DNA from 3 places in the Anaeromassilibacillus sp. Marseille-P3371 genome. Region 1 is predicted to be linked to each of the others. Evidence: riboswitches for the same ligand, from Rfam matches in the RefSeq annotation. Region 1 holds a riboswitch; each other region holds the start of a gene.

Evidence for each region. Region 1 has a riboswitch for FMN ahead of B9Y59_RS09020 (ECF transporter S component). Riboswitches for the same ligand answer to the same signal wherever they lie in the genome.
Region 2: another riboswitch for FMN. It lies ahead of B9Y59_RS08350 (ECF transporter S component); the one in region 1 lies ahead of B9Y59_RS09020 (ECF transporter S component).
Region 3: another riboswitch for FMN. It lies ahead of B9Y59_RS03705 (ECF transporter S component); the one in region 1 lies ahead of B9Y59_RS09020 (ECF transporter S component).

The regions. Positions count from the first base shown of each region.
Region 1 covers NZ_LT835157.1:2,174,302-2,181,755, forward strand. The annotation lists gene B9Y59_RS08985 (J domain-containing protein) at 1-358, opposite strand, end outside; gene B9Y59_RS08990 (DUF5685 family protein) at 342-1,244, opposite strand; gene B9Y59_RS08995 (GNAT family N-acetyltransferase) at 1,642-2,187, shown strand; gene B9Y59_RS09000 (LysM peptidoglycan-binding domain-containing protein) at 2,267-2,593, opposite strand; gene B9Y59_RS09005 (hypothetical protein) at 2,909-3,175, shown strand; gene B9Y59_RS09010 (hypothetical protein) at 3,282-3,518, shown strand; gene B9Y59_RS09015 (hypothetical protein) at 3,819-4,238, opposite strand; FMN riboswitch at 4,614-4,729, shown strand; gene B9Y59_RS09020 (ECF transporter S component) at 4,833-5,477, shown strand; gene B9Y59_RS09025 (riboflavin kinase) at 5,480-6,181, shown strand; gene B9Y59_RS09030 (C40 family peptidase) at 6,705-7,382, opposite strand.
Region 2 covers NZ_LT835157.1:2,045,786-2,053,239, reverse strand. The annotation lists gene B9Y59_RS08370 (amino acid ABC transporter ATP-binding protein) at 1-398, shown strand, start outside; gene B9Y59_RS08365 (zinc dependent phospholipase C family protein) at 490-1,344, shown strand; gene B9Y59_RS08360 (S-ribosylhomocysteine lyase) at 1,425-1,883, shown strand; gene B9Y59_RS08355 (CapA family protein) at 2,094-3,416, shown strand; FMN riboswitch at 3,457-3,587, shown strand; gene B9Y59_RS08350 (ECF transporter S component) at 3,667-4,236, shown strand; SAM riboswitch class I at 4,320-4,417, shown strand; gene metK (methionine adenosyltransferase) at 4,542-5,726, shown strand; gene B9Y59_RS08340 (hypothetical protein) at 5,795-6,133, shown strand; gene recD2 (SF1B family DNA helicase RecD2) at 6,287-7,454, shown strand, end outside.
Region 3 covers NZ_LT835157.1:1,114,526-1,121,979, forward strand. The annotation lists partial or broken gene B9Y59_RS03695 (protein-ADP-ribose hydrolase) at 1-473, opposite strand, end outside; gene B9Y59_RS03700 (4Fe-4S binding protein) at 479-1,099, opposite strand; gene B9Y59_RS03705 (ECF transporter S component) at 1,110-1,727, opposite strand; FMN riboswitch at 1,801-1,920, opposite strand; gene B9Y59_RS03710 (pyridoxamine 5'-phosphate oxidase family protein) at 1,930-2,331, opposite strand; gene B9Y59_RS03715 (winged helix-turn-helix transcriptional regulator) at 2,481-2,807, shown strand; gene B9Y59_RS03725 (DUF4368 domain-containing protein) at 3,297-4,322, shown strand; gene B9Y59_RS03730 (hypothetical protein) at 4,438-5,367, opposite strand; gene B9Y59_RS03735 (tRNA(Met) cytidine acetate ligase) at 5,396-6,646, opposite strand; gene B9Y59_RS03740 (acetate/propionate family kinase) at 6,863-7,454, shown strand, end outside.

The DNA of each region.
Region 1 (7,454 bases):
ATTCTGCATCGCGCCCCTCCACAGGAACACCATTCAGAATTTGTTCTGCATCCGCTATGCGACCCGCCATAATCAAATTCCGTACATCGCTAAAGCTGGAACGGGAATTGGCATAGGAATACCCTGTATAACCTCCGCCCGGTTGTTGCGCGCTTCCAGCAGTATGCCCTCTACGCTGGGCCATAATCGTGTCATAGGCTTGGTTGATCTCTTTCATTTTCTCGTCCGCGAGATCTGCGACCGGGCTTCCGGCATAATTGTCTGGATGATATTTTTTCGCCAAGGTGCGATAAGCACTTTTGACTTCATCATCCGTCGCAGTGGGAGAGATTCCCAAAATCTTATACGGGTCCGACATGCTTTTCTTTCTCCTTCTCAAACAGGATTGCTCGCTGCATTTCCGGCAGGCCGAGAAATATCACATTGGTAACAATCGAACCAAACGATTGCAGGTCCATCAAATTAACCACCGCGATCAACTGAGAGAGCGTCGCATTTAGAATCTGATTTGCCTCTGCTTTCACTTCTTCCAGCCGCTCCGGGGAACAATTGGACTGTAATTGTTTTGTCACAATAAAAGGGTTAAAAGCCCCTTCGCGTAAATCTTTTTCCAAGTCGTCCGCTGCATCTATAATATAGACCCAGCGGCCCAAAAAATACCCCGCCTGCCGCACAAGACGGTCTTCGGGGCTCAATTCCGGAGCTTCTGCGCCAAAAGCAAACACCTGCTCCATCATCTTGGCAGAAGGCTCCGCATAAAAGTCAATACTTTTCCCAGGATTCTGTTCTGCGGCTGCCTGTTCCATGGTTGCCAAAGCGACAATTTTATCCAATTCAGGATAGTCTCTTTCCGCCTTCCGGCGCATTCGAGAGACAAAAGGAAGCATAAAATACGACCGTAAACGCTTTAAAAAGCGGTCATCGGCTATGTTGTCCCGCACCTTTTGATAGACCATAATCACCGAAAGTGCGGAGGCCAAACGCAGTTCACGCTCCCCACCTGTACAAAATCCGCACTTTTTCATCGGATTGACCACACAGCGTCCCTCTTGAAAACTTGGACACCTTTTGTGTAAAGCCATCATCCACAACGCATAGAACGTGCAGTCATAACTGAGCGTCATCCTGGCAAAGATACCATAACGGTCGCCCAATTGCCGACATAAAGAACAATAAACCGCTCTATACTGTTCATATTCGCGCACACGCAACTCAAACTTTTGAGGTCTGATATATCCAAACACGAGGTCATCCTCCTTATGGTGCTCTGCGGGCAACGCCCGCCATGCACGTGCAAATTCCAAAGGGAACCTCGCCGCGCCTGCTCAATTTTCATGCGAATTTCTGCAAAATGGACTATTTAGTATTCTACTATATCCGCTACAGATATTTAATTAACAATATGTAAATTTTTCTCCATCTTCCGACGAATCTCCGTTATACCTCCACTGGATATTCCGATTTGCCATCAAACAGGGGTCTTTCCCATATGAAACCTGGGGAAGCTCTCCACTTTCCACCGAATGCCACTTGCTCCCCCGTGACTTTTAGCGATACATATGTTAAAATAAAAATTGCAAATATACGAAAAAGTATGGAGAAATCATCCATAAAGCTTTACAAAAAGGGGAAAATAGCATTATGCAGTTTATCCGGCACACAACCACAGACAGTGAAGGGTTTCAAAAGGCCCTTGCACTCTATCAAACTAGCTTTCCAGTCCGTGAGCAAAGGGGGCTCGACGAACATATCCGAGCTCTGACGAATCCGCAGTTTTACTGTGAAAGCATCTGGGATGGGAAAGAATTTTTGGGTCTGATGTTTTATTGGGAATTCAGCGGATACAGCTACATTGAACATTTCGCTATCCAAACCGATCTTCGCGGAGATGGGATTGGTTCTCAATGTCTCAAAGAATTTTGTAATCAAAGAGACCGCGTGATCTTAGAAATCGATCCGCCTGTCGATGACATATCCATTCGTAGAAAGGGATTTTACGAGCGTTTGGGATTTCATTACGATGGATATTTCTACATGCATCCTTCCTATCAAAAGGGATGCACTCCTCATCAGCTTCTGATTATGAGCTGGCCCAAATCCATCACGGAGGAAGAATACCGTGCCTTTTCCGGTGATTTATGGGGAACGGTCATGCAATACAGCCAAAATCCCAATCCTGTCTCATAACAAATCCATTAAGAGGAAGGACAAAATCCCCGTCCGCACGCTTGCAAGTTGTGGGACGGGGATTTTTATGTCCAGACGTTTACGGACGAATCCGCAAACGTTGCCCTGGATAGATCAGATCCGGCACTGCGATGTCATTGAGCCACATCAGGCGTTGTACGGTCGTTCCATATTTCTCTGCGATTCTAGATAGCGTATCGCCGGGACGTACTACATACCATTTTGGTACGCTTGTGTTCGTATTGGTATCCGGTACGAAGATCCTTAGTTTTTGACCTGGGTAAAGCACATCCGTGTCAACAAGGCCATTATATCGGGCAATATCATTGACCGTCGTGCCAAAGTTTTTGGCAATATTCCAAAGAGTATCGCCCTCTCTCACTGTATAAACAACGATGGCTGGCATTGAAGCTCTCTCCTTTACTAAAAGTTAATAAAATACGCCAATCCATCTTATGTACCATACGGACAAGAAGTGCATCCTTCCCTCCTTTTCCTTTTCATTTTCCTACAGCAAATACACAAAAAAGTGGCACGTTTGAACGCTTACGCATATTTTATGCAAATGGATCGAAAGAGCTCTTTTGTGAGCATATCTCTTCATACTACACAATTCCTTTACCAATTTTTTACAGGATTTTAAATATTGCACAAAGAATTAGGCTTGCAATTATGCAACATGTATGATATAATCCTTTATGTAAACTACAAGGAGGGAAACATGAAACTATACGACATTAGCGTGGGTGAATTTGTGAACCTGCTTGAACATGCAAAAGGGAACATTTATTTGGTTACGGAAGAGGGTGTTTCCTTTGGGTTGAACAGCAAGCTGGCACAGCTTTATGGTATTAAGATGCTGCTCGAAGACTCAAATGACAACAAGGTTTCTCCAGAGATTATCGTAGAAGACAAGGAGGACCAGGAGATGTTTCTTCGCTATTGGATGTCCCGGTGCGCCAGAGTAAGCGGCTGGACATCGAAATAATAGCAGAGGAGTCCTAAGGATTCTTGTCTATCATTTACATTGTATTTCAGTAGTTTACATGGTATAATATACCTAAATCCTAAAAAATTAATTGGAGGGAATAATTATGAAATTATATGACATCGATATTCAGAAACTTCTTGATCTTCTTGATAAAGCACAGGGAAATGTCTATCTGGTAACAGAGGATGGCAATACCCTCAATCTTAAGAGTAAGCTGTGCCAGCTATACGGTGTACGCGCTCTTCTGGATGGCGCAAAAAGCTCTAAGGTTTCGGCTGAGTTGAAAGTGGAAAACCCGGAAGACGAATCCATGTTCCTGAACTATATGATTGGCAACTAACAAGCTTTCACCCAAAAATGATTCGTGCCGCTGCAACTTTTAAAGTTGCAGCGGCACTTTTTTGACCCTCTAGAGACAACCAAGGACCGTCCGGGGAAGGACGGTCCCATCGTTGGTTGTATTGGTAAAAAACTCATGTAGGCAAATGATACGGAATTGCTTCCGTCGAAAAGTAAAACCCGCTTTCCGGCCGCCAATTCTTACCGAACAGCGGCCAGAAAGACAAAATCCATCCATCAATTGCGCGGAAATTGTAATTGGATGATTGGGTCCAAACTGTAGCGACAAAAGAACGCGTTATTAAACCGTCTCTGTCTCGCTATAAGTAGTCACCGTCTCAGATCCGTTGAAGACTGCAGTTACCTTCACGCGATAGGTTCCCGAAGAAACCGATTTTTCCTCCGAGATATAGATATAATCGCTGGATTCGGTGTCGGTCCAAGTCTTTACAGTGGACCAGCTGCTGCCGCTCTTCTTCTGAAGAGTAACTGTCAGCTTAATCTTGGACACATTGGATTTTCCCTGTGCTTCTGCATCTACATAGGCGGTTTTGCCGCTGATGGACAAAAATGCCTCTACACGGTCCGCATAAGTATAGCGCGGCTGAATCTCAATCGCACTAACCTGATTTGCCGGAACTTCTGTTGCGGCCATTGCGTTGGCGCCTACGCCAAACATCATACAAAATGCACAAAGGACAGCTGCGAATTTCTTAAACATGGGGAATTCCTCCTTTAATATTGATACATCTATTAACAACGACAGGAAAACCCCAAAGTGGACAATAACTTTCACTTTTTTTCAAATTTTATTGAAATTTTTATAATACAGATGTACTGTTTTCAAAAAGACTATACAGAGTGGCTTGCCGATGCAGCTCTCAGACCGTCAGTTTCTCCATGAAATTCAAAACAAAATATTTCGTATGTCTATAAAACAAAACTGCATCCCTTTTTGTCTACAACAAATATGGGACCGATCTGTTGACAATCTACAACTACAAAAGCTTCAGATTTCCGAAATGTTTCCGAAATTCACTTTGGTCATTGTCAAACAAGGTGTTTCGTAGTATGCTAATCTAGACAACTGAATCGAAAATGTCTTCGGGGCAGGGTGAAATTCCCGATTGGCGGTAAAGTCCGCGAGCGTAAAACGCATGATTTGGTGTGATTCCAAAACCAACAGTATAGTCTGGATGAAAGAAGATTCCATCAGCTGTAGCAACACGTTGTGACGTTTTGCGGTTTGCTGCGCTTATTAGCACCTGAAAGGCATCTCTTTTCGGTGCTAATTTTTTTGCGGAGGGAACAACAGATGGAAAGCAAAACAAAAAGAATTACAACAATTGCAATGCTATGCGCGATTTCCTACGTGGTCATGGCCGTTGGGCGTGTACCAGTCGTATTGTTTCTCAAGTATGATCCTAAAGACGCCATCATCGCACTGGGAGGCTTAATTTGGGGACCATTGACCTCTTGTATCGTTACCATAATTGTTTCTCTTATGGAGATGATTACAGTCAGCGACACAGGCCTCCTGGGGTGTGTCATGAATGTTTTATCTTCATGCGCTTTTGCTTGTACTGCCGCGGCAATCTATAAGAAAAAGCATACGTTGTCCGGTGCGGTCCTTGGGTTAGCAGCGGGATGTGTAACCATGGTTACAGTGATGATGGTTTGGAATTATCTGGTCACTCCTCTTTATATGGGGTACCCTAGGGAAGCCGTCGTCGAATTATTAATTCCGGCGTTTCTCCCTTTCAATTTGTTAAAATCCGGACTCAATGCTGGAATTACATTTTTACTGTATAAGCCGGTCATCACTGCCTTGCGAAAAGGTGGGTATATCTCCATGTCGGAAAAGCAAAGTCAGGGCAAACCTACCGGCCTAATCCTGTTGGCTGTTGTGGTCATCATCACTTGTATTCTGTTTATCCTATCCATGAACGGGGTGATATAAGGATGGAAGAACAACGAAAAAGGGAGCCTAAACCTATTTGTACCATATCAGGCACGGTCATTCACGGACGAGGAATTGGGAAATGGATAGGAGCCCCTACTGCAAATTTAAAACTGGAAAATAGATGTAACTTGCCAGAATCCGGGGTATATATAGCACAAATTCTATGGAACGCCAAACGATACTACGGGATTACTCATATTGGGAAACGCCCCACGGTGGACAACCAAACGGATATTTCCATCGAAACACACATCTTAAATTTCGATGGGGATCTATACGGCCAAAAGATAGATGTGCAATTATACCAGCGTCTTCGCGGCATACAAAAGTTCGATGATTTTTCAAGGTTATCTGAACAAATCAAACAGGATTGTCTTTTCGCACAGAGTTTCTGGGAAATTCAGCAAGATGCTATTTCGTTTACTATGGATGCCAAAACTCATGATGTAATCATCGACAACCAGAGCATTTATTTATCTGTAAAGGAATTCGATGTCTTATATCTCCTGTATTCCCATCCGAAAGCCGCATTTACAAAAGCCCAGATTTATGAATCTGTTTGGCATGAACCGGGCAATTATCGCTGCCATGCTGTAGAAAACACGGTGTTTCAAATTAGGAAACGTCTCGAACCATATGCAAAAGGGCACGACTTTATAAAAACAATTGTCGGATATGGATACCGTTACCACGAATTCTAAAAAGATTATCCCACACCATGTATTTCATATGAGCAAACATGTTCCTTGTCCTTAAACGCGCCAAGCCTTGCGAATTCTAATTTTATAGGTATTAAAATTTGGGGATCGTATTGGCTTAGGTTTTATGCAACGGTGCTGTGCTTTTCTTTTCATTGCACGGCACCGTTTCTTTTCAACATTGGATCTTTTCTTTATGTGTACGATTCGACATTGGTAGTCAAAAATACCGTTCTTTTACTGTCTTTCTTTGCTTCTGACACTTTTAAAGAATCAAAAAACTAGGAATCTTTTCCCTGCTGCAACCGATAGGGCCCGATTCTCATTCAATCGTTTGACGATTCCCAATGCATAAGAGAACAAAATTTCTACCAGATTTCGGTAGGTCTTTCACAGAATAAAACCGAACCACCAAAAACAATTCTGGTAAAATGGTTATTAACTACTTCCTCTTACCCCGTTATACAAATAGAATCCCCTGCAAAGAGAAAATCTCTCCTTGCAGGGGAATGATGTCCTTTTACATTCAAGCAGTATATGGCTTTTGTTCCACAATCTTACCATCCGCGCCAAATGTATAGGAAACGCCATCAATAATTCGAATGGTATTGATAACATACTGACCGTCTTCGTAATAGTACTTGTCCCCGTCATATGTAGCCCAACCAGTCGTCGGATATGTAATCTGGGGCAATTTAAACCATTTCGTCCACTTGATATTCTTTCGTCCAAATACTTCTTCGTACTTCATATCCTCGCCAGAACTCCGATTGTCAATCGCCATGTTGTTGCCAACATAAACGCCCACATGGCCTGGCTGATAGAGAATCAAACCATGAATTCGTGGAAGGGACGATGGGTCGTTATAGTCAATGTTTCCAGAAACTTCTGCACTCTGCAACATAGCACCGGAGCTTCCTGCGACTGACATGGAACCTGGATTCGGATTCTTTCCCTCTCCCTGCCACCAAAGATAGGATTTGATCAAACCGGAACAATCACTTGCTCGTTTATTCCCCACAAACTGTCCGTAGCAGCCACTGCGGTACTTCCAACCATTCTTGTACGCCAGCAGCACATGATCTGCCAACCCTACACCGGTCTTTTCCTCCGCAGCTTTTGCTGCAACGCTATGACCAAAAGACACTGTAATGGTCAAAGCTGCAAACAGCAGGGTAAAGAAAAGCAAAAATTTCCGATTCAATGGAAACCCCTCCAATTTTTTACTGTCTCCCGTGGAAACAGCTTGTCCTTTTTATTCAAATATGTAACAATC
Region 2 (7,454 bases), 130 kb from region 1:
CCGAGAAAGAGGCGGAAGATAAGGCCATGCAGTTGCTAAAGCGCATTGGTTTACAGGATAAGGCAAATGCCTATCCCTCCCAGCTTTCCGGCGGCCAGCAGCAGCGCATTGCGATTGTACGTGCGTTGGCTATGGAGCCGGATGTTATGCTCTTTGATGAGCCGACCAGCGCCCTGGACCCGGAAATGGTCGGAGAGGTGCTCCAGGTGATGAAAGAGCTGGCTCACGAGGGGATGACCATGGTAGTTGTTACCCATGAGATGAACTTTGCACGCGAGGTTGCCACGCGCGTCCTCTTTATGGACGAGGGGCTTGTTTTGGAAGAGGCCAAACCGGACGAGTTTTTCGATCATCCCAAAAATCCGCGTCTACAGGACTTTTTGTCCAAGGTCCTTTAAAATGAATTTTAAGTGTGATAAAATGAGAGGCAACCCAACAGGGGCCTCTCATTTTTTGCTGGAAATGAACTTTTAGAAAGCGAGGGATGATATGCCTGCCGCAATTACCCATTATTATCACGCCTTGCGCGTGTTGGAGCTTTGGAAACCGAACCATACGGAGTTGGAACGCGACGCATTTTTATGGGGGGCTCAGGGACCGGATCTTCTTTTTTACCATCGGGCGCTTCCTTGGCAGAAAGGGGAAAGCCTCTCTTCCTTTGGTGAACGGTTGCATCAAGAGTCGGTTTCGCGAACAGTTTCTATCCTGCATGAATACGGTGAAGCGCATCCGTCGGAATGTGTGTGGAGCTGTATTGCAGGATTCCTCTGCCATTACGCGGCAGATCGAATTTGCCATCCGTTTATAGAGGCACAGGCGCGAGAACTTTTAAAGATACAGCCCGATCAGGATGCACAAATTGCCCATCATGAGATGGAGTCGGCGTTGGATGTTGTCCTTCTGCGCTATGAAGCGGGGGCTCTTCCGATTGAGTTCTCCTTAAAAAGGACCCTTCCCAAAAATCAAAAGGTGCAGGCTGAGATCGTTTCTCTCTATGCGTTTTTATTACATGTACGGTTTGGGGTCTCGCATGCGCTGCCATTGGTAGAACAGGCAGTGAAGGATGCCCGGACTGCTATGGGGTGGCTCAATGACCACACCAGCTTGAAAAAGCCGTTGGTGGAACGGTGGGAGAAGAAGCACGGCGGAAAGCATACTCTATCCTGTCATATTCGTGGCGTGGGAGAGGGGGATGACTTCGATTATGCGAACACTCTATTACAGACATGGCGTTCACCAGAGAATGGAAGACAGAACAATGAGAGTTTTTTGGATGTTTATGAACGTTCCATTGTAGAAGCTTTGGAGCAAATTAAGAGCTTTTTTTCTGGGGAAACGCTATAGGATATGTTTGTAAATCGTTCCTTTGAGGATGGATAAAAAGAATTTGTGTTATTATTTTGCAGAGTTATGGAGGAAATGAAATGGACAGAATTGCAAGTTTCTGTATCGACCACGATCGGTTGGTTCCAGGGATCTATCTTTCCCGTATCGACGGCGATGTCAAGACATATGACATCCGGATGCGCCGGCCAAACACACCGCCCTATATCGAGAACGGAGCGCTACACACATTGGAGCATCTGTTTGCAACCTTTGCCCGCAATTCAGAATGGAAAGATCATGTCATCTATTTTGGGCCAATGGGCTGCCGGACCGGATGCTATTTTTTGCTCCGCGACATGGAAGAGGCGGACGCGGTACGCCTGGTTCGTTCGATTTTCCAGCAGATTGCCCAATATGATGGAGAGGTTCCAGGAGCGACTGCCAAGGAATGTGGGAACTATTTGGAACATGATCTGGAAGGTGCGAAGAAGGAAGCACAAGAATTCTTGACCATCATAGAAGGCTGGGATGAGCGAAAGCTGGTTTATCCGGAGTAATCTTTTTGGGACTTTGCCGGAATATATGGAAGATTGCTAAAGCCGCTGTGGTTATTGTTCTACAGCGGCCTTTTCTGTCAGAATCCGTCCTACGGTTTTCATAGCTCCATACGGCTTTTTGTTGTATAATCTTTGTATAAAGACCTATGGGGCAAAAGGAGCCCTGCTTTACAATAGAAGTGGAAGAGTTATGTGGATGGAGGAACGGATATGAGGAAGGCAAGACATTACCAAAAAAGGCCTCGCGTAAAACCTGTGCGTTTAGAGACAGTCATCCTGCGCATATCGACCGCTGGTTTCGCTGTGATGTTGTGCACCGCGATGTTGCTTCTCATGCCTGCGGCAGGACGGATGGAACATATGGAACCGGTTCCGCAGATGGGTTCCTCGCAAGGGGAAGCGAAAGAGAAACCATCCGTGCCGGAGTGGGGGGCACAGCCCTCGCCTTCCTTGGACAAGCCCTCGGACAGTGCACCCTCGTCAGAGCCAGAGATAGCCTCCATCACCATCCTGGGAGTGGGTGACAACCTAATTCACGATGGCATTTATAAGCAAGCTAGCCGTCGCACAGGTGGAACCGGATACGATTTTTCCCCAGTATATGCGCGGGTAGCACCGTATATCGAGCAGGCAGACATCGCCATTATCAATCAGGAAACACCTTTAGCAGGAGCTGTTCGACCGCTCTCCGGGTATCCTCGCTTCAATTCGCCGACGCAGTTGGGGGATGAATTGGTACGGGTTGGCTTCGATGTCGTCAATCATGCGAATAATCATATCTTGGATCAAGGAGAAGAGGGTCTGCGCGCTACGCTGGATTATTGGGACACCAAGAAAGTGGCTGTGATTGGAGCATACCGAAGCGATAAAGATTTGGAAAACATCCGGATTGTAGAGCGCAATGGGATTACAACTGCGCATATCGGCGTAACAGAGATGACAAATGGCCTATATCTACCAAAGGACTCCCCTTACCATGTCCTTTTGACCAGCGAGACGGAAGAACTGGAGCATCTTGTGCAAAAGGCGGATTCTATGGCGGACATTGTAGTGGTGTCTGCACATTGGGGGGAAGAGTATACACATGTTCCAACGAAGAAACAGGAGGAACTCGCGCAAAACCTGGTGGACTGGGGGGCCGATGTGGTGATCGGTAACCACGCCCATACGTTACAACCCGTCGTGATGCTGAAACGTGCGTCGGACGGAGCGCAATGTCCAGTGGCTTATGCCCTGGGAAATTTTGTGTCCGCGCAGGACCGCGCCTTGAGCATGGTGGGTGGGATGCTCAAAGTAACCGTGGAAAAGAATCTGGAAAGTGGAGAAACGGCGGTATCCGATGTCGATTTTGTCCCCATAGTTACCCATTATGGGGCGAATTTCCGGGATATAACGATTTATCCCCTTTCGCAGTATTCCGCTGCGTTGGCAGAACAACACGGGGTTCGGCAATATGATTCCATTTTTAGCCTCTCGTACATAGAGCAGATGGTCGCGCAGAACATTCCGGAAAAATATGTTTCTGTGGATTGACAGGCGTTGGGGAGAGTGTTATACTATTAACAAATTTAAGAGCTGTCTTCGGGGCGGGGTGCAATTCCCCACCGGCGGTAATGCGGCGTTTAGCCGACAAGCCCGCGAGCGAAAGCTGATTTTGGTGTGATCCCAAAGCCGACGGTATAGTCCGGATGGAAGAAGAACCGCGCATCATGCGTATTGGGGCCCCGTGGCATTTGCTGCGGGGCTTTTTTCGTAGACAGCCGGACAAAAAGGAGAGGTTTCTATGAAAACAAACACCAAAGACAACGTAGTCCGCATGGCGCAGATGGGAATGCTCGCTGCAATTGCAATCGTTCTTGTGACCATCACACAGTTTCCGATTATTCCTGCTGCTCCGTTTATGAAATACGATATGGCGGACGTGCCGATTTTGCTGGGGACTTTGCTATTTGGTACCCTTCCCGGTTTGGTGATCCTAGTGGTTGTTTCTCTGATTCAAGCGTTTCTATTGGGAGGCGACGGATGGATTGGCCTTGTGATGCATGTTGTCGCATCCGGTGCGCTGGTGGTCCTGGTGGGACAATTCAGCCGTTGGCACAACAAATTCCGTGAAACGGTCGTCGGAATGGTCCTTGGAACGTTGGCCATGACCGCTCTGATGATTCCGTTGAATCTTGTACTCACCAGTTATTTTCAGGGGGTTCCCATGCAGGCGGTTGTGGATATGATCCTTCCGGTCATCATACCCTTTAATCTCATTAAGGCGTCTGCCAACTGTGTGATTACTGCGGTAGTCTTTAAAGCGCTACAACCTTTTATTCGCCGTCATAAGGAACTCGTTGGGCAGCCCTAACAGAAATTTGTAAGAATTTTTCTTATTTTGTCCCTTTACAGGGAAAGCAACTCGTGCTATAATATATCTGTTAACAGAATATGTCCTTATCAAGAGTGACGGAGGGAACAGGCCCTGTGATGTCCGGCAACCTGCTATGCAGCAAGGTGCTAATTCCTGCGGGTAAGCCGAAAGATGAGGTTGCTTTATAGACCGCTCGGTTTTCCGAGCGGTTTTTCTATGACCTGAAATCTTGAAGTAGGAGGCGGCTGCTTCCAAGGATATGGACAAGAATGGTAATTTTCAAACAGGAGGATTTATAAGACATGGCAAAATACTTTTTTACATCCGAATCGGTGACAGAGGGACATCCCGATAAGCTCTGCGACCAGATTTCTGACGCTGTATTGGATGCAATTTTGGAGCAGGACCCCCATGCACATGTAGCTTGCGAGGTGACAGCGACCACCGGAATGCTGCATATCATGGGAGAAATCTCTACGGAGTGCTATGTGGACATCGCATCCATCGCCCGGAATGTGGCCATCGATGTCGGCTACAGCAACAATAAATATGGATTTGATGGGAACACCTGTGGTGTCATTACATCGATTGATATGCAGTCGCCCGACATTGCAATGGGCGTAAATAAGTCCTACGAAGCGCAAAACGGTGCAACCGACGCCTTGGATAGCATTGGCGCCGGAGATCAGGGAATGATGTTCGGATTTGCCTGCGACGAGACCCCCGAGCTAATGCCTTTGGCGATTTCCTTGGCGCATAAGGTTTCTAAAAAATTGAGCGAAGTGCGTAAAAGCCGTGAGCTCGCTTACCTGCGTCCTGACGGAAAATCACAAGTTACTGTGGAATATCAGGATGGCGTTCCGGTGCGTGTGGATACCGTCGTAGTTTCCACCCAGCATAGTCCGGATGTTACTTTGGAACAGATTCGCGCTGATGTAGTGGAACACGTCATTAAGGCTGCGATCCCGGAAAGGTGGCTGGATGAGCGTACAAAGTTTTATGTCAATCCGACGGGGCGTTTTGTCGTAGGAGGCCCTGCGGGAGATACCGGCTTGACAGGGCGGAAGATCATCGTGGATTCCTATGGCGGGTATGGACGCCATGGCGGCGGTGCGTTTTCCGGCAAAGACCCGACCAAAGTGGATCGTTCTGGCGCTTATGCTGCTCGCTACGTTGCGAAAAACATCGTTGCTGCAGGTTTGGCGAAGAAATGCGAAGTCCAGCTTGCTTATGCGATCGGTGTAGCGCGGCCTGTTTCCATCGCAGTGGATACCTTTGGGACGTCTGCGTATACCAGTGAAGAGTTGGAAAATGCGGTGCGCAAGGTATTTGACCTGCGGCCAGCCGCCATCATTCAGAATTTTGACCTCTGCCGTCCGATCTATCGTCAGATTTCCAATTATGGTCATATGGGACGAGAGGAACTGAATTTGCCATGGGAGCAGCGGGATCAGGTGGAAGCGCTCAAGGCGGTACTGCGCGCTTAATGGTACGATTTTAGAAAAAATATGAGCGGAAATCACCTTATCACATAAACTGTGATGAGGTGATTTTTATGTGGGGCATGTTTCTAAAGACCATCCTGATCCTGCTGGCGATTGTAGGATTGACCGAAATCTTCCGTCTGTTGTCCTTCCGTTTTCTGCGAACCCGCAACCGTGGAACGCTGTACTGGGTGATTTCCTTCAGTGGCCACGATGAAGAGGCAGAACTTGCACTGAAAAATGCATTGGAGCATCTGCGTTGGCTGGACAGTACGCAAGAAAAATGGGTGCTGTGTGTCGATCGTGGGATGGATGAAGAGACGCGAAAAGTTTGCCGGATCATCAGCAGTGAAAATTTGGATGTTCACATCTGTAAACCGGAGGAACTGGCAGAAATCCTGGAACAATAGTTTGCAAATACATACAAAATCGTCTATACTAAAAGCGTAGCTTCCCGGGGCCGGGATGGGAAAACCCGTCCAGGAGCCCGGCGGGAAGTCGATCGCAGGGGAAGCAGGTATCTATTAAGAATCGACAAAACCCGACATGCGGGAGGAACCGAAATGTACGAAGAAACTCTTCTGGAGATGACCGGCTCTGTGGAGCGGGTTGTCTTTCGGAACGAAAAAAATGGATATACGGTCTTGGAACTCAACAATGGGCAGGAGCTGGTCACCGTGGTAGGGACGATCCCTTGGGTGAGCGCTGGCGAAGAGCTTCGGGTGATAGGCACTTGGAGCAGCCACCCAAGTTTTGGAACGCAGTTTAAAGTGGAAGCCTTTGAGCGTTCCAAGCCAGCCACTGCAGTGGCGATGTTGAAGTATTTATCTTCTGGCGCGATCAAAGGGATAGGAGCGGCGACAGCCGCTCGGATTGTTGACACCTTTGGGGATCATACGCTGCAAATTTTGGAACAGGAGCCGGAGCGCTTGAGCGCGATCAAGGGGATTACACGGGAGAAAGCGCGCAAGATCGGAGAGGAGTTCCAGCGTGTACATGGTATCCGAGAGATGATGCTCAGCCTTAGCCAGTATGGGATTTCGCCGGAGGAGGCTGTTCGTATTTGGAAACAATTCGGTCCCCAAGCGGTCGAATGTGTGCAGGAAAATCCCTATTGCCTGTGTGGGGAGGGATTGAATATCGGATTTAGCCGTGTGGACGATATTGCCGCTTCTTTAGAGCGGCCACAGGATGACATTTGCCGCTTGCGTGCAGGGGTGGTCTATGTCTTAAAACACAATATCGGAAATGGGCACACCTGCCTGCCTGCGGAAAAGCTCCTTGCCGCTGCAGCCGGGATGCTCGGCGTGGAGGTATCGCTCACGCAGGAGGCGTTAGAACAACTGAAGCAGGATGGCTCTGTCGTTGCACAACGGTTTAACGGAAGAGAATTCCTTTTCACCCCCAAGCTACACCGCTCTGAAGTCTATGCGGCAGCACGTATCGGGATGCTTTTACGGTACCCTGCACAATCCATTGTGGGAATCGATCATTATATTGCTGTATTGGAACAGGAACTTTCCATCCGTTATGCAGAGATGCAAAAGCAAGCCATTCGCAAAGCGCTATCCCAGGGAATGCTCATTCTGACCGGCGGTCCTGGTACTGGCAAGACGACAACCCTCAACGCGATTATTCAGATTTTGGAACGTAAGGGAGAAAAGGTACTCCTAGCCGCGCCAACAGGCCGTGCTGCCAAACGAATGTCGGACTTGACCGGGAAAGAAGCCA
Region 3 (7,454 bases), 1.1 Mb from region 1:
GGCAGGCTATACGCTTTCGTGATTTTTGCCCTGCCGGCGGGTTCTTCTTTCTTCTGCCCCGCCATGACACGGGCACATTCCAGACGAAGCTGTACCCCCGCATAGGTGTGAATGGCGTTGTCGATGCAGCCGTGACAGGGGACGAAGCAGCCCAGCAGCCGGCTATTTGCCGCATTCACAATAGCATCAGCGGCAAGGGTAGTAATATCACCCTGCCAGAGATAAAGTCCAGGTTGTACCGGCGCCAGACCGGCCAGCTTTGTAACACCCTTTTCGGCAAGACGCTCCCGCAGGTAAGCGTCTTGTACATTCAGAAAATCCTCACTTGCCGGGATAGGCGGGCGCGCATTCATCAGGCTGCGCAGAAGCCGCCGCTTTTCCGAGAGAGTATCCGGCACATGAATCTCTGTATATTCTTTGCGTTCCGCCAGCAGATAGCGGAGCAGATAATCCAATCTTTCGTCCTGTGTCATCCGTCTTACCTCCGCTCAATCGCCCTTGCGGGGCAGATCTCATAGCAGTTCCCGCAATGCAAACAGTGTTCCTGCCGGATGATGGCGGGCTTTGCCGAAATATCAATGCACTTCTGCGGGCACTTGGAATAGCACAGCTTACAGCCAATACACTTGTCTGTCACAAAGTAGCCGGTTTTCTCTGTCTGCGCACCACCGAAGGAAAAACTGGCGCGTTCAATCGGCTGTTTGGAAAGGTCAAACCATTCTCCCGTCCCTTCGTAAATTCTGAAAACCGTAAGGGCGCTGCGAGAGCGCACATCGGGATAGATTTTTTCCATGTACGGATTTTTTCGGAACAGGGCGGGCAGGCTGTCCGGCCCGGTTTCCTTTGCCTTACCCTGCACCGACACGGCCACACAGGAAAGGGTATCTTCGCCCTTCATGGCGGTAAATGCGATATTTTCATTGGATTTCAAACGGTTATAAAAATTCTTCCCCTTTGCAGTCAGGAAGTAAAGGCCGTTTTCATCGTAGTCCATGATGTCAATGGCGCAGGTGACTGGTCGTCCCTCGCTGTCCGTCGTGGCAAAAACGGTGGAGTGGATTTTCTCCACGATGTATTGCAAATAATCTTTTGTCTGCATAAGGAACCTCCTATTTCTGCCTGCCCTTTAAGGTAGGGGTAAGCCGTTTGTAAAGCGGCATGGTGACAATGCTGATCCCAATTCCTTTCAGCAAATTAAATGGGAATGCATTGAACAGTACAACATCCAATTTGGTCTTGATGAATGGGATAAACTCGCCAAAAGAAGCAATCAGTTGGTCGAGCGGCATAAATACTTCAAATACGGGAAGCAGAATAAAGTAGTTGACAATGGCCGCTCCAACTCCCATAATGATGCTGGCAATCAAGCAGGCAAGCATCGCCGTTTTCTTTGTTTTGTGAAATTTATAGATAAGCCCGGCAGTTACCACAAAACTGCTTCCCATGATAAAATTCGCAAGTTCACCGATTCCACCAGTAGAGGAAGTGAGCAGCTGCAAGGCGTTTTTGACAAATTCAATCAATATGCCCGATACAGGACCGTATGCAAAAGCTCCGATCAGTGCGGGCAAATCCGACAAATCCATACGCGCAAAGGTTGGAGACAGCGGAACAGGAAATTCAAAAAAAGCGAGCACAAAGGCGATGGCAGAAAGTACGGCGGTCATTGTGAGCATACGCACGTTCTGGATGGATGATTTCCTTCGGACAGTAATTGTTTTCTCCATAATTCTCCTATTGAGATATGATTTAGATTAAGAACAAGCCCCGCGAAGTCTGACACTTGCGGGGCTGTTCTTGTCATATCCTCTCTCGTCCAGACTTTTACTGTCGGTAACGGAATTGCACCGTTTCGGCTGCCCTTGCAGTTCGCAGACTGTTACTGCCGGTCAGGAATTTCACCTTGCCCCGAAGATATTTGAGTTCTGTTTACAGGTCGTATTCCTTGGGCGGGTTGCCGGAGAAGTCGGCGATTACTGCATGAACATCCTTCAGGTAGAACACCTCAAAGATAGGATTGGTAGCCTCGCCGTACTGCCCCTTGACGATGGGGTTCTGGATGCACATAGCCTTGGCAGCCATGTTGTTCTCAAACACAGCCTTGCCGTTCAGACGAATCCACGCATAGGCCGGGCTGGAAACGGAAACTTCGATATTGGGGTTGGCCTGCATATCTTTGTAGACTTCCTTCTGGTTGTTGGTGCAGAACCACAGCTTGCCGTCCAGTTCACCGGCAAACATGAAGGGGCGGCACTTGGCCTTGCCGTCACGGCCTACAGTAGCCAGATACTGTACGGGATTTTCCTGCAAAAACTTTACGACTTCGTTCATGATGAATACCTCCTGATTTTGAATGTAGGTTTTGGGGATTGCAATTTTTGTCTTGCAATATTATAATAAATCTGTAAGTATCTATTGTAAAGTAAGCACTTTATTGTGCTGTAGTTACTAAAAAGAAACTATTGAAAGGAAGTGATACCATGCAGCAAACAAAAGAGTTGCCCGCCTGCCCGGTAGAAACAACGCTTATGCTGATCGGAGACAAGTGGAAAGTCCTAATTCTGCGTGACCTCATGCCTGGAACAAAGCGGTTTGGAGAGTTAAAGAAATCCATTGGCAGCGTATCGCAGAAGGTTCTGACCGCCCAGCTTCGGGATATGGAAGAAAAGGGCCTTGTCAATCGCCATGTATACGCAGAGGTCCCGCCACGGGTGGAGTACAGCCTGACCGACTTGGGAAAAAGCCTGAAACCAATCCTGGACGCCATGTGGATCTGGGGCGAGGGCTATAAGGCGCAAAATGGTTGAGCAGAAAAAATATTTTCTGGACATATTTCATCGCCTATAGTTGGATCTAACCAATCGATCCTGCGCTTTATCATAAGCCTTCATGTCATCACGCATAAAGGAAATTTCAGCAAGTGCTCTTGACAAATCCCTTCACCTGCGCTACTCTCTTTGTAAGACAGGGAGAAGAACAATACCTCGAACGGCACGGTTCTGCCTACATCTCAAAGCAGTTCGGCGGAAGATCAAAAACAGGAAGCCATACACGGCCCGAACAGATAGTTTCGGATCGTGTATGGCTTTTTCATTTGCCGGACGGAAAGAAGGCTCCCCTTATGGCGCGGGGCAGGCCGTCAGTACCGGCCCCACAGGGGCTTACCCAAAAAGAGGAGCTTTCCGGGGTAAGGCAGGAATAGCCGCTTGAAAGCAGTGTTTTCAACGGATTTTACAGGTGTGATTTTTGAAGATTGCCCGAAAAAACGTCTTACAGCGTTTTCGGGAGAAAGGGGCATGATTGAGCCGCAGAGAACCTACTGTTTCGCCAGAATCCTTACGCGGGAGAAGATCCTTACCCCTACCGCCTACGCATACCGCACCAAAGGGGGCCGCCACTCTGCTCTGAATCTGGACAAGCCCTACACCCGGTCCGACAGCACGGTGGCCGGCATTCTGGAGCATGAGGAATATATCGGCAATACCATCAACTGCCGGACCTATACTCCATCCTTCAAGAACAAAAAGAGCCTTTTGAACCCGCCGGACAAGATACTCCGCTTTGGGGGCACCCATGAGCCATTGATCGACCTGGACACTTGGGAGATCGTCCAGCGGGTACGGCAGGGCAAACGGGGGCCCATCAAGATGAGACAGCAGGATATGCTCTCCGGGCTGGTTTACTGCACGGACTGCGGCTCACGGTACTACCTTTGCCGGTGCGGGAGCTGGGACGAGAGCCAGTACACCTTCGTCTGCGGCAAGTACCACTGCTATAAGGAGGACTGCACGCCCCACACCATCAAAACAGCGGCCTTGCGGCAGATCGTGCTGAGTGAGATTCGGCGGGTGTCTGCCGAGGCGAGGGAACATTGGGACGAGCTGTTCCAGCGGCTTACCAGCAGCCACCAGAGCAGAGTGAAAAAGGAGCTTGCGGCCAAGCAGCGGGAACTGGACAAGGGAGGACGGCGGCTGAAAGACCTGGAAACGCTGTTCCGCCGTTCCTTCGAGGAGCTGGTTTTGGGACATCTCTCCGACGGGCAGTTTCAAACACTGGTAAAAGGCTATAAACTGGAAAAGGCGGAGCTGGAGGCAAAGACAGAAACGCTCAAAGACGAGATTGCAAACTGGCAGGACACGCTTCAGAACGCCGACCGCTTCCGCAAGCTGGTGGACAAGTACACAGATATTGCGGAACTAACGCTGGAACTGGTGCGGGAGTTTATCCAGAGAATTGAGATACACGAGCGTTCCGGACGGTACAAGAAAAAGCACTATACCCAGCAGGTCGATATTTACTTTAATTTCATCGGCCAGGCATAACAAAACGGCCCCAGGATGCCGTAACATCCTGGGGCCGCTCTAGAACTACAATACATCCTTATCCGGGCGGATGATTTGCTTGCCGGCGCTTGTTTTATTTTGCAACAGAATCGTATTATTTTAGATTTTCTATATAATGGGTAATCCCATCTTCATCGGTAGGGGAGACATCACTATAAGTATGGAACAAAGAAAGGTTCTCCACATGGCGCAACGCCCCGCCCGCTTCAATCTGGTAAAGTGGACTCATGGTTTCCATGGAAAGATAATCCCCATTGCAATACGTCTCATAAGAACTACCGTAATCCGGATAAGCAGCGTCGGACTGCACAAAGCGTTTGATGAGGGTATACGTGCGATCTACATAGGCGGCCCATCCGAGCGCATTATTGGTACCAAGTTTAAGAGGCTTTTCGTTCGACGAATCGTGCTGAATCGTAATATACCGGTTTCCAATGTAAAGACGTTTATCCCGCGGATCGGTGTAGGGCCAAAACGTTAAAACACGGTTCGGTGGGAGTTCATCCTCCTCATTAACGCGGTTTTGTGGAATAATTTCCAAACCGCCCCCACGAACCATCGTGATGGGCCAAAGGGAGAGCATCTGTCGATCCTTAGAAAAATTCTTGACACTGTGTACCAGCATCACATCAGAGGAGTTTTCCCCCATAACGATTTCCAAACGGGTTTGAACTTCATTTTGTTTCTGTTTTGCCGAGGAAAAGGTCACGCCGTCCGGAAGCAATGCATAAATGACCGGATCGTTATCTGGAAAATAGGATTCCGGCATCTTCTCAGGGGCGAGCCATAATCGGTGTCCACCATAGAAATAACACGCCGCCCCTTCGGAATAATAGTCGTCCATGAATGCGTTCTGCATTTTATACTTGCGCTCCAAGTCGTTGTACAGAACATTTTCGCCTCCAACAAACCCAAAGCGTACAATACGTGGACCACAATCGATGGTCACAACAACATCAATGACGCCGTTGGAGAGCTGTACACACTTTCCATAATTTTCAAAATCAATTTCCTTGAGCTCCAAAAGAATGACACGTCCTTTAAATGAAAATTTATTCTTGCGGAGGCCCCGCAAAAGAGACGGAATCATGCTGGAAAGGAAGCTGCATATTGTCCCGTATCTTGCATATTCCTGCCGTCCAATCTCGCCCACAGGGCTGGGGGATTGGAAGAAAAAGGGAATATACGTCCGTTGATTGGCTCTCTAATTCAATCACATTTCGCGCATCATTGTCAAGAGATAAAATATCCGATGAATTGGCGATGATAGGGCGTTTTGTGGTCATTTTTGATACATGCAAAATTTCTGCTCCCCGCGTATTCATTCCCAATATGCGTACATACGGGGGAAGGCCTGCGGCATGGGGACGATTGATCCCCAGGAAAGCCGAGAGAACCAGCCGGCGGATTCTTGCCAAAGGGTAGCGCTTGGTTTTGACGGATTGATAGAGCGTCTCAAGTGAATCTGCTGTTCGAACAGCGGCGTACAAACGGTTTTCCAATCCTTCGCTGACATCCGGTAAAGAAGCGAATGCAGATGGCTCCATGGTTCTTAGTTTTGCCAGAATGGCGCGTTCCATCCGCGTTAAGGATGCAGGAGCGTGTCCGGCTTCCAATTCAGTTTGCAAAATCATCGCTGCCGCTGTTGGCATGTGGGCAGCAAAGGCCCCATTTTGTGCGGTAAGGGAACGGATCAGGCTGGCACTGGCTGCTTGTACATTCTTATCAAAAGAGTCATGTGCAGCGCCGATCCGCTTCATGGTAAAGACGCGCAGGGACGAGGATAGGGTGCGGATGGCCTTGCAATATTCTACTCCCAGCGTGTTGTTCGGGCTTTGTAGAATCTGGGCGGTATCTGGACCAGCCAATCGCTCCACGGCGCGTTCCCGTGCACGGGCAAATGTACAACCGGCGGCGAGTTCATCATGCAGGAGTGGTGGAAATGTAGGGGAGAGCAAGATGTCCGCTAAAGAGAGCAAGCGAGCGGCATCCCCACATTCACTTCCGAAGCTGATGACATCTGCCCCAAGGCAATCCAATAAAAAAACGCCGCCCTGTGCAAATTTTTCTGCGGGGGCCATCGCCCAGGGAAGGGGAAGCTCCACAACGAGATCCACACCGCAAAGAAGCGCTTGCTTTGCACGCATATGTTTATCGAGGAGGGCGGGCTCACCGCGTTGCACGTAGTTCCCACTCATAACGGCGACAATATGCGTGGCGCCCTGCCTGCGGGTTTCCTTTACTAGGGCAAGATGTCCCAAATGGAACGGGTTGTATTCACAAATAATTCCGGCAATCTGCATTTCCTTGGAAAACTCCTTGAATTTGTTCGATTCTTGTACTATTATAATAATACCATATTGTCTGATGTTTTTAAAATAAATTTGGTTCCAAAGAGATTTTTCTCTGTTTTATCCAAACGACAATATCGGATGAAAAGAGCAGTGTGGCTGTATCGGACGAAATCCCCGATATATCCTGAGGGACAGTGCACTGCAAAACAGGAGGAGAGGTTTCCAATGAAAGTTTTGGTTATCAATGCTGGTAGTTCCTCGTTGAAGTATCAGCTGATCGACATGGACAGCGAGCGGATGCTGGCCAAAGGCAATTGCGAAAGAATCGGTATGGACGGCAGCATCTTTATTCATAAAACGTCCGATGGCCGTGGAAAACGGGTTCAGGTCCCGATGAAGGACCACACGGATGCATTCATGTATGTCACACAAGCATTGACCGATGCAAAGGTGGGCGTGATTAAGAATCTGGACGAGGTCAGTGCAATTGGCCACCGTGTAGCACAGGGCGGATCAATTTTCCGGAAGTCTGTTCTGGTCAACAATGAGGTCATCGAGGGAATTCGCAGCTTGATCCCATTGGCCCCGCTGCACAATGGCCCAGAGCTGGAAGGGATTCTTGCCTGCCAAAAGGTATTTGGCGAAGAGCTTCCGGAGGTTGTGGTATTTGATACTTCGTTCCATTCCACAATGCCGCCCAAGGCCTATATGTATGCGATCCCCTACGAGTATTATAAAAAATATGGAATCCGCCGTTATGGCTTCCATGGAACATCCCACCGGTATGTCAGCCGCCATTGTGCGCATTTGATGCACC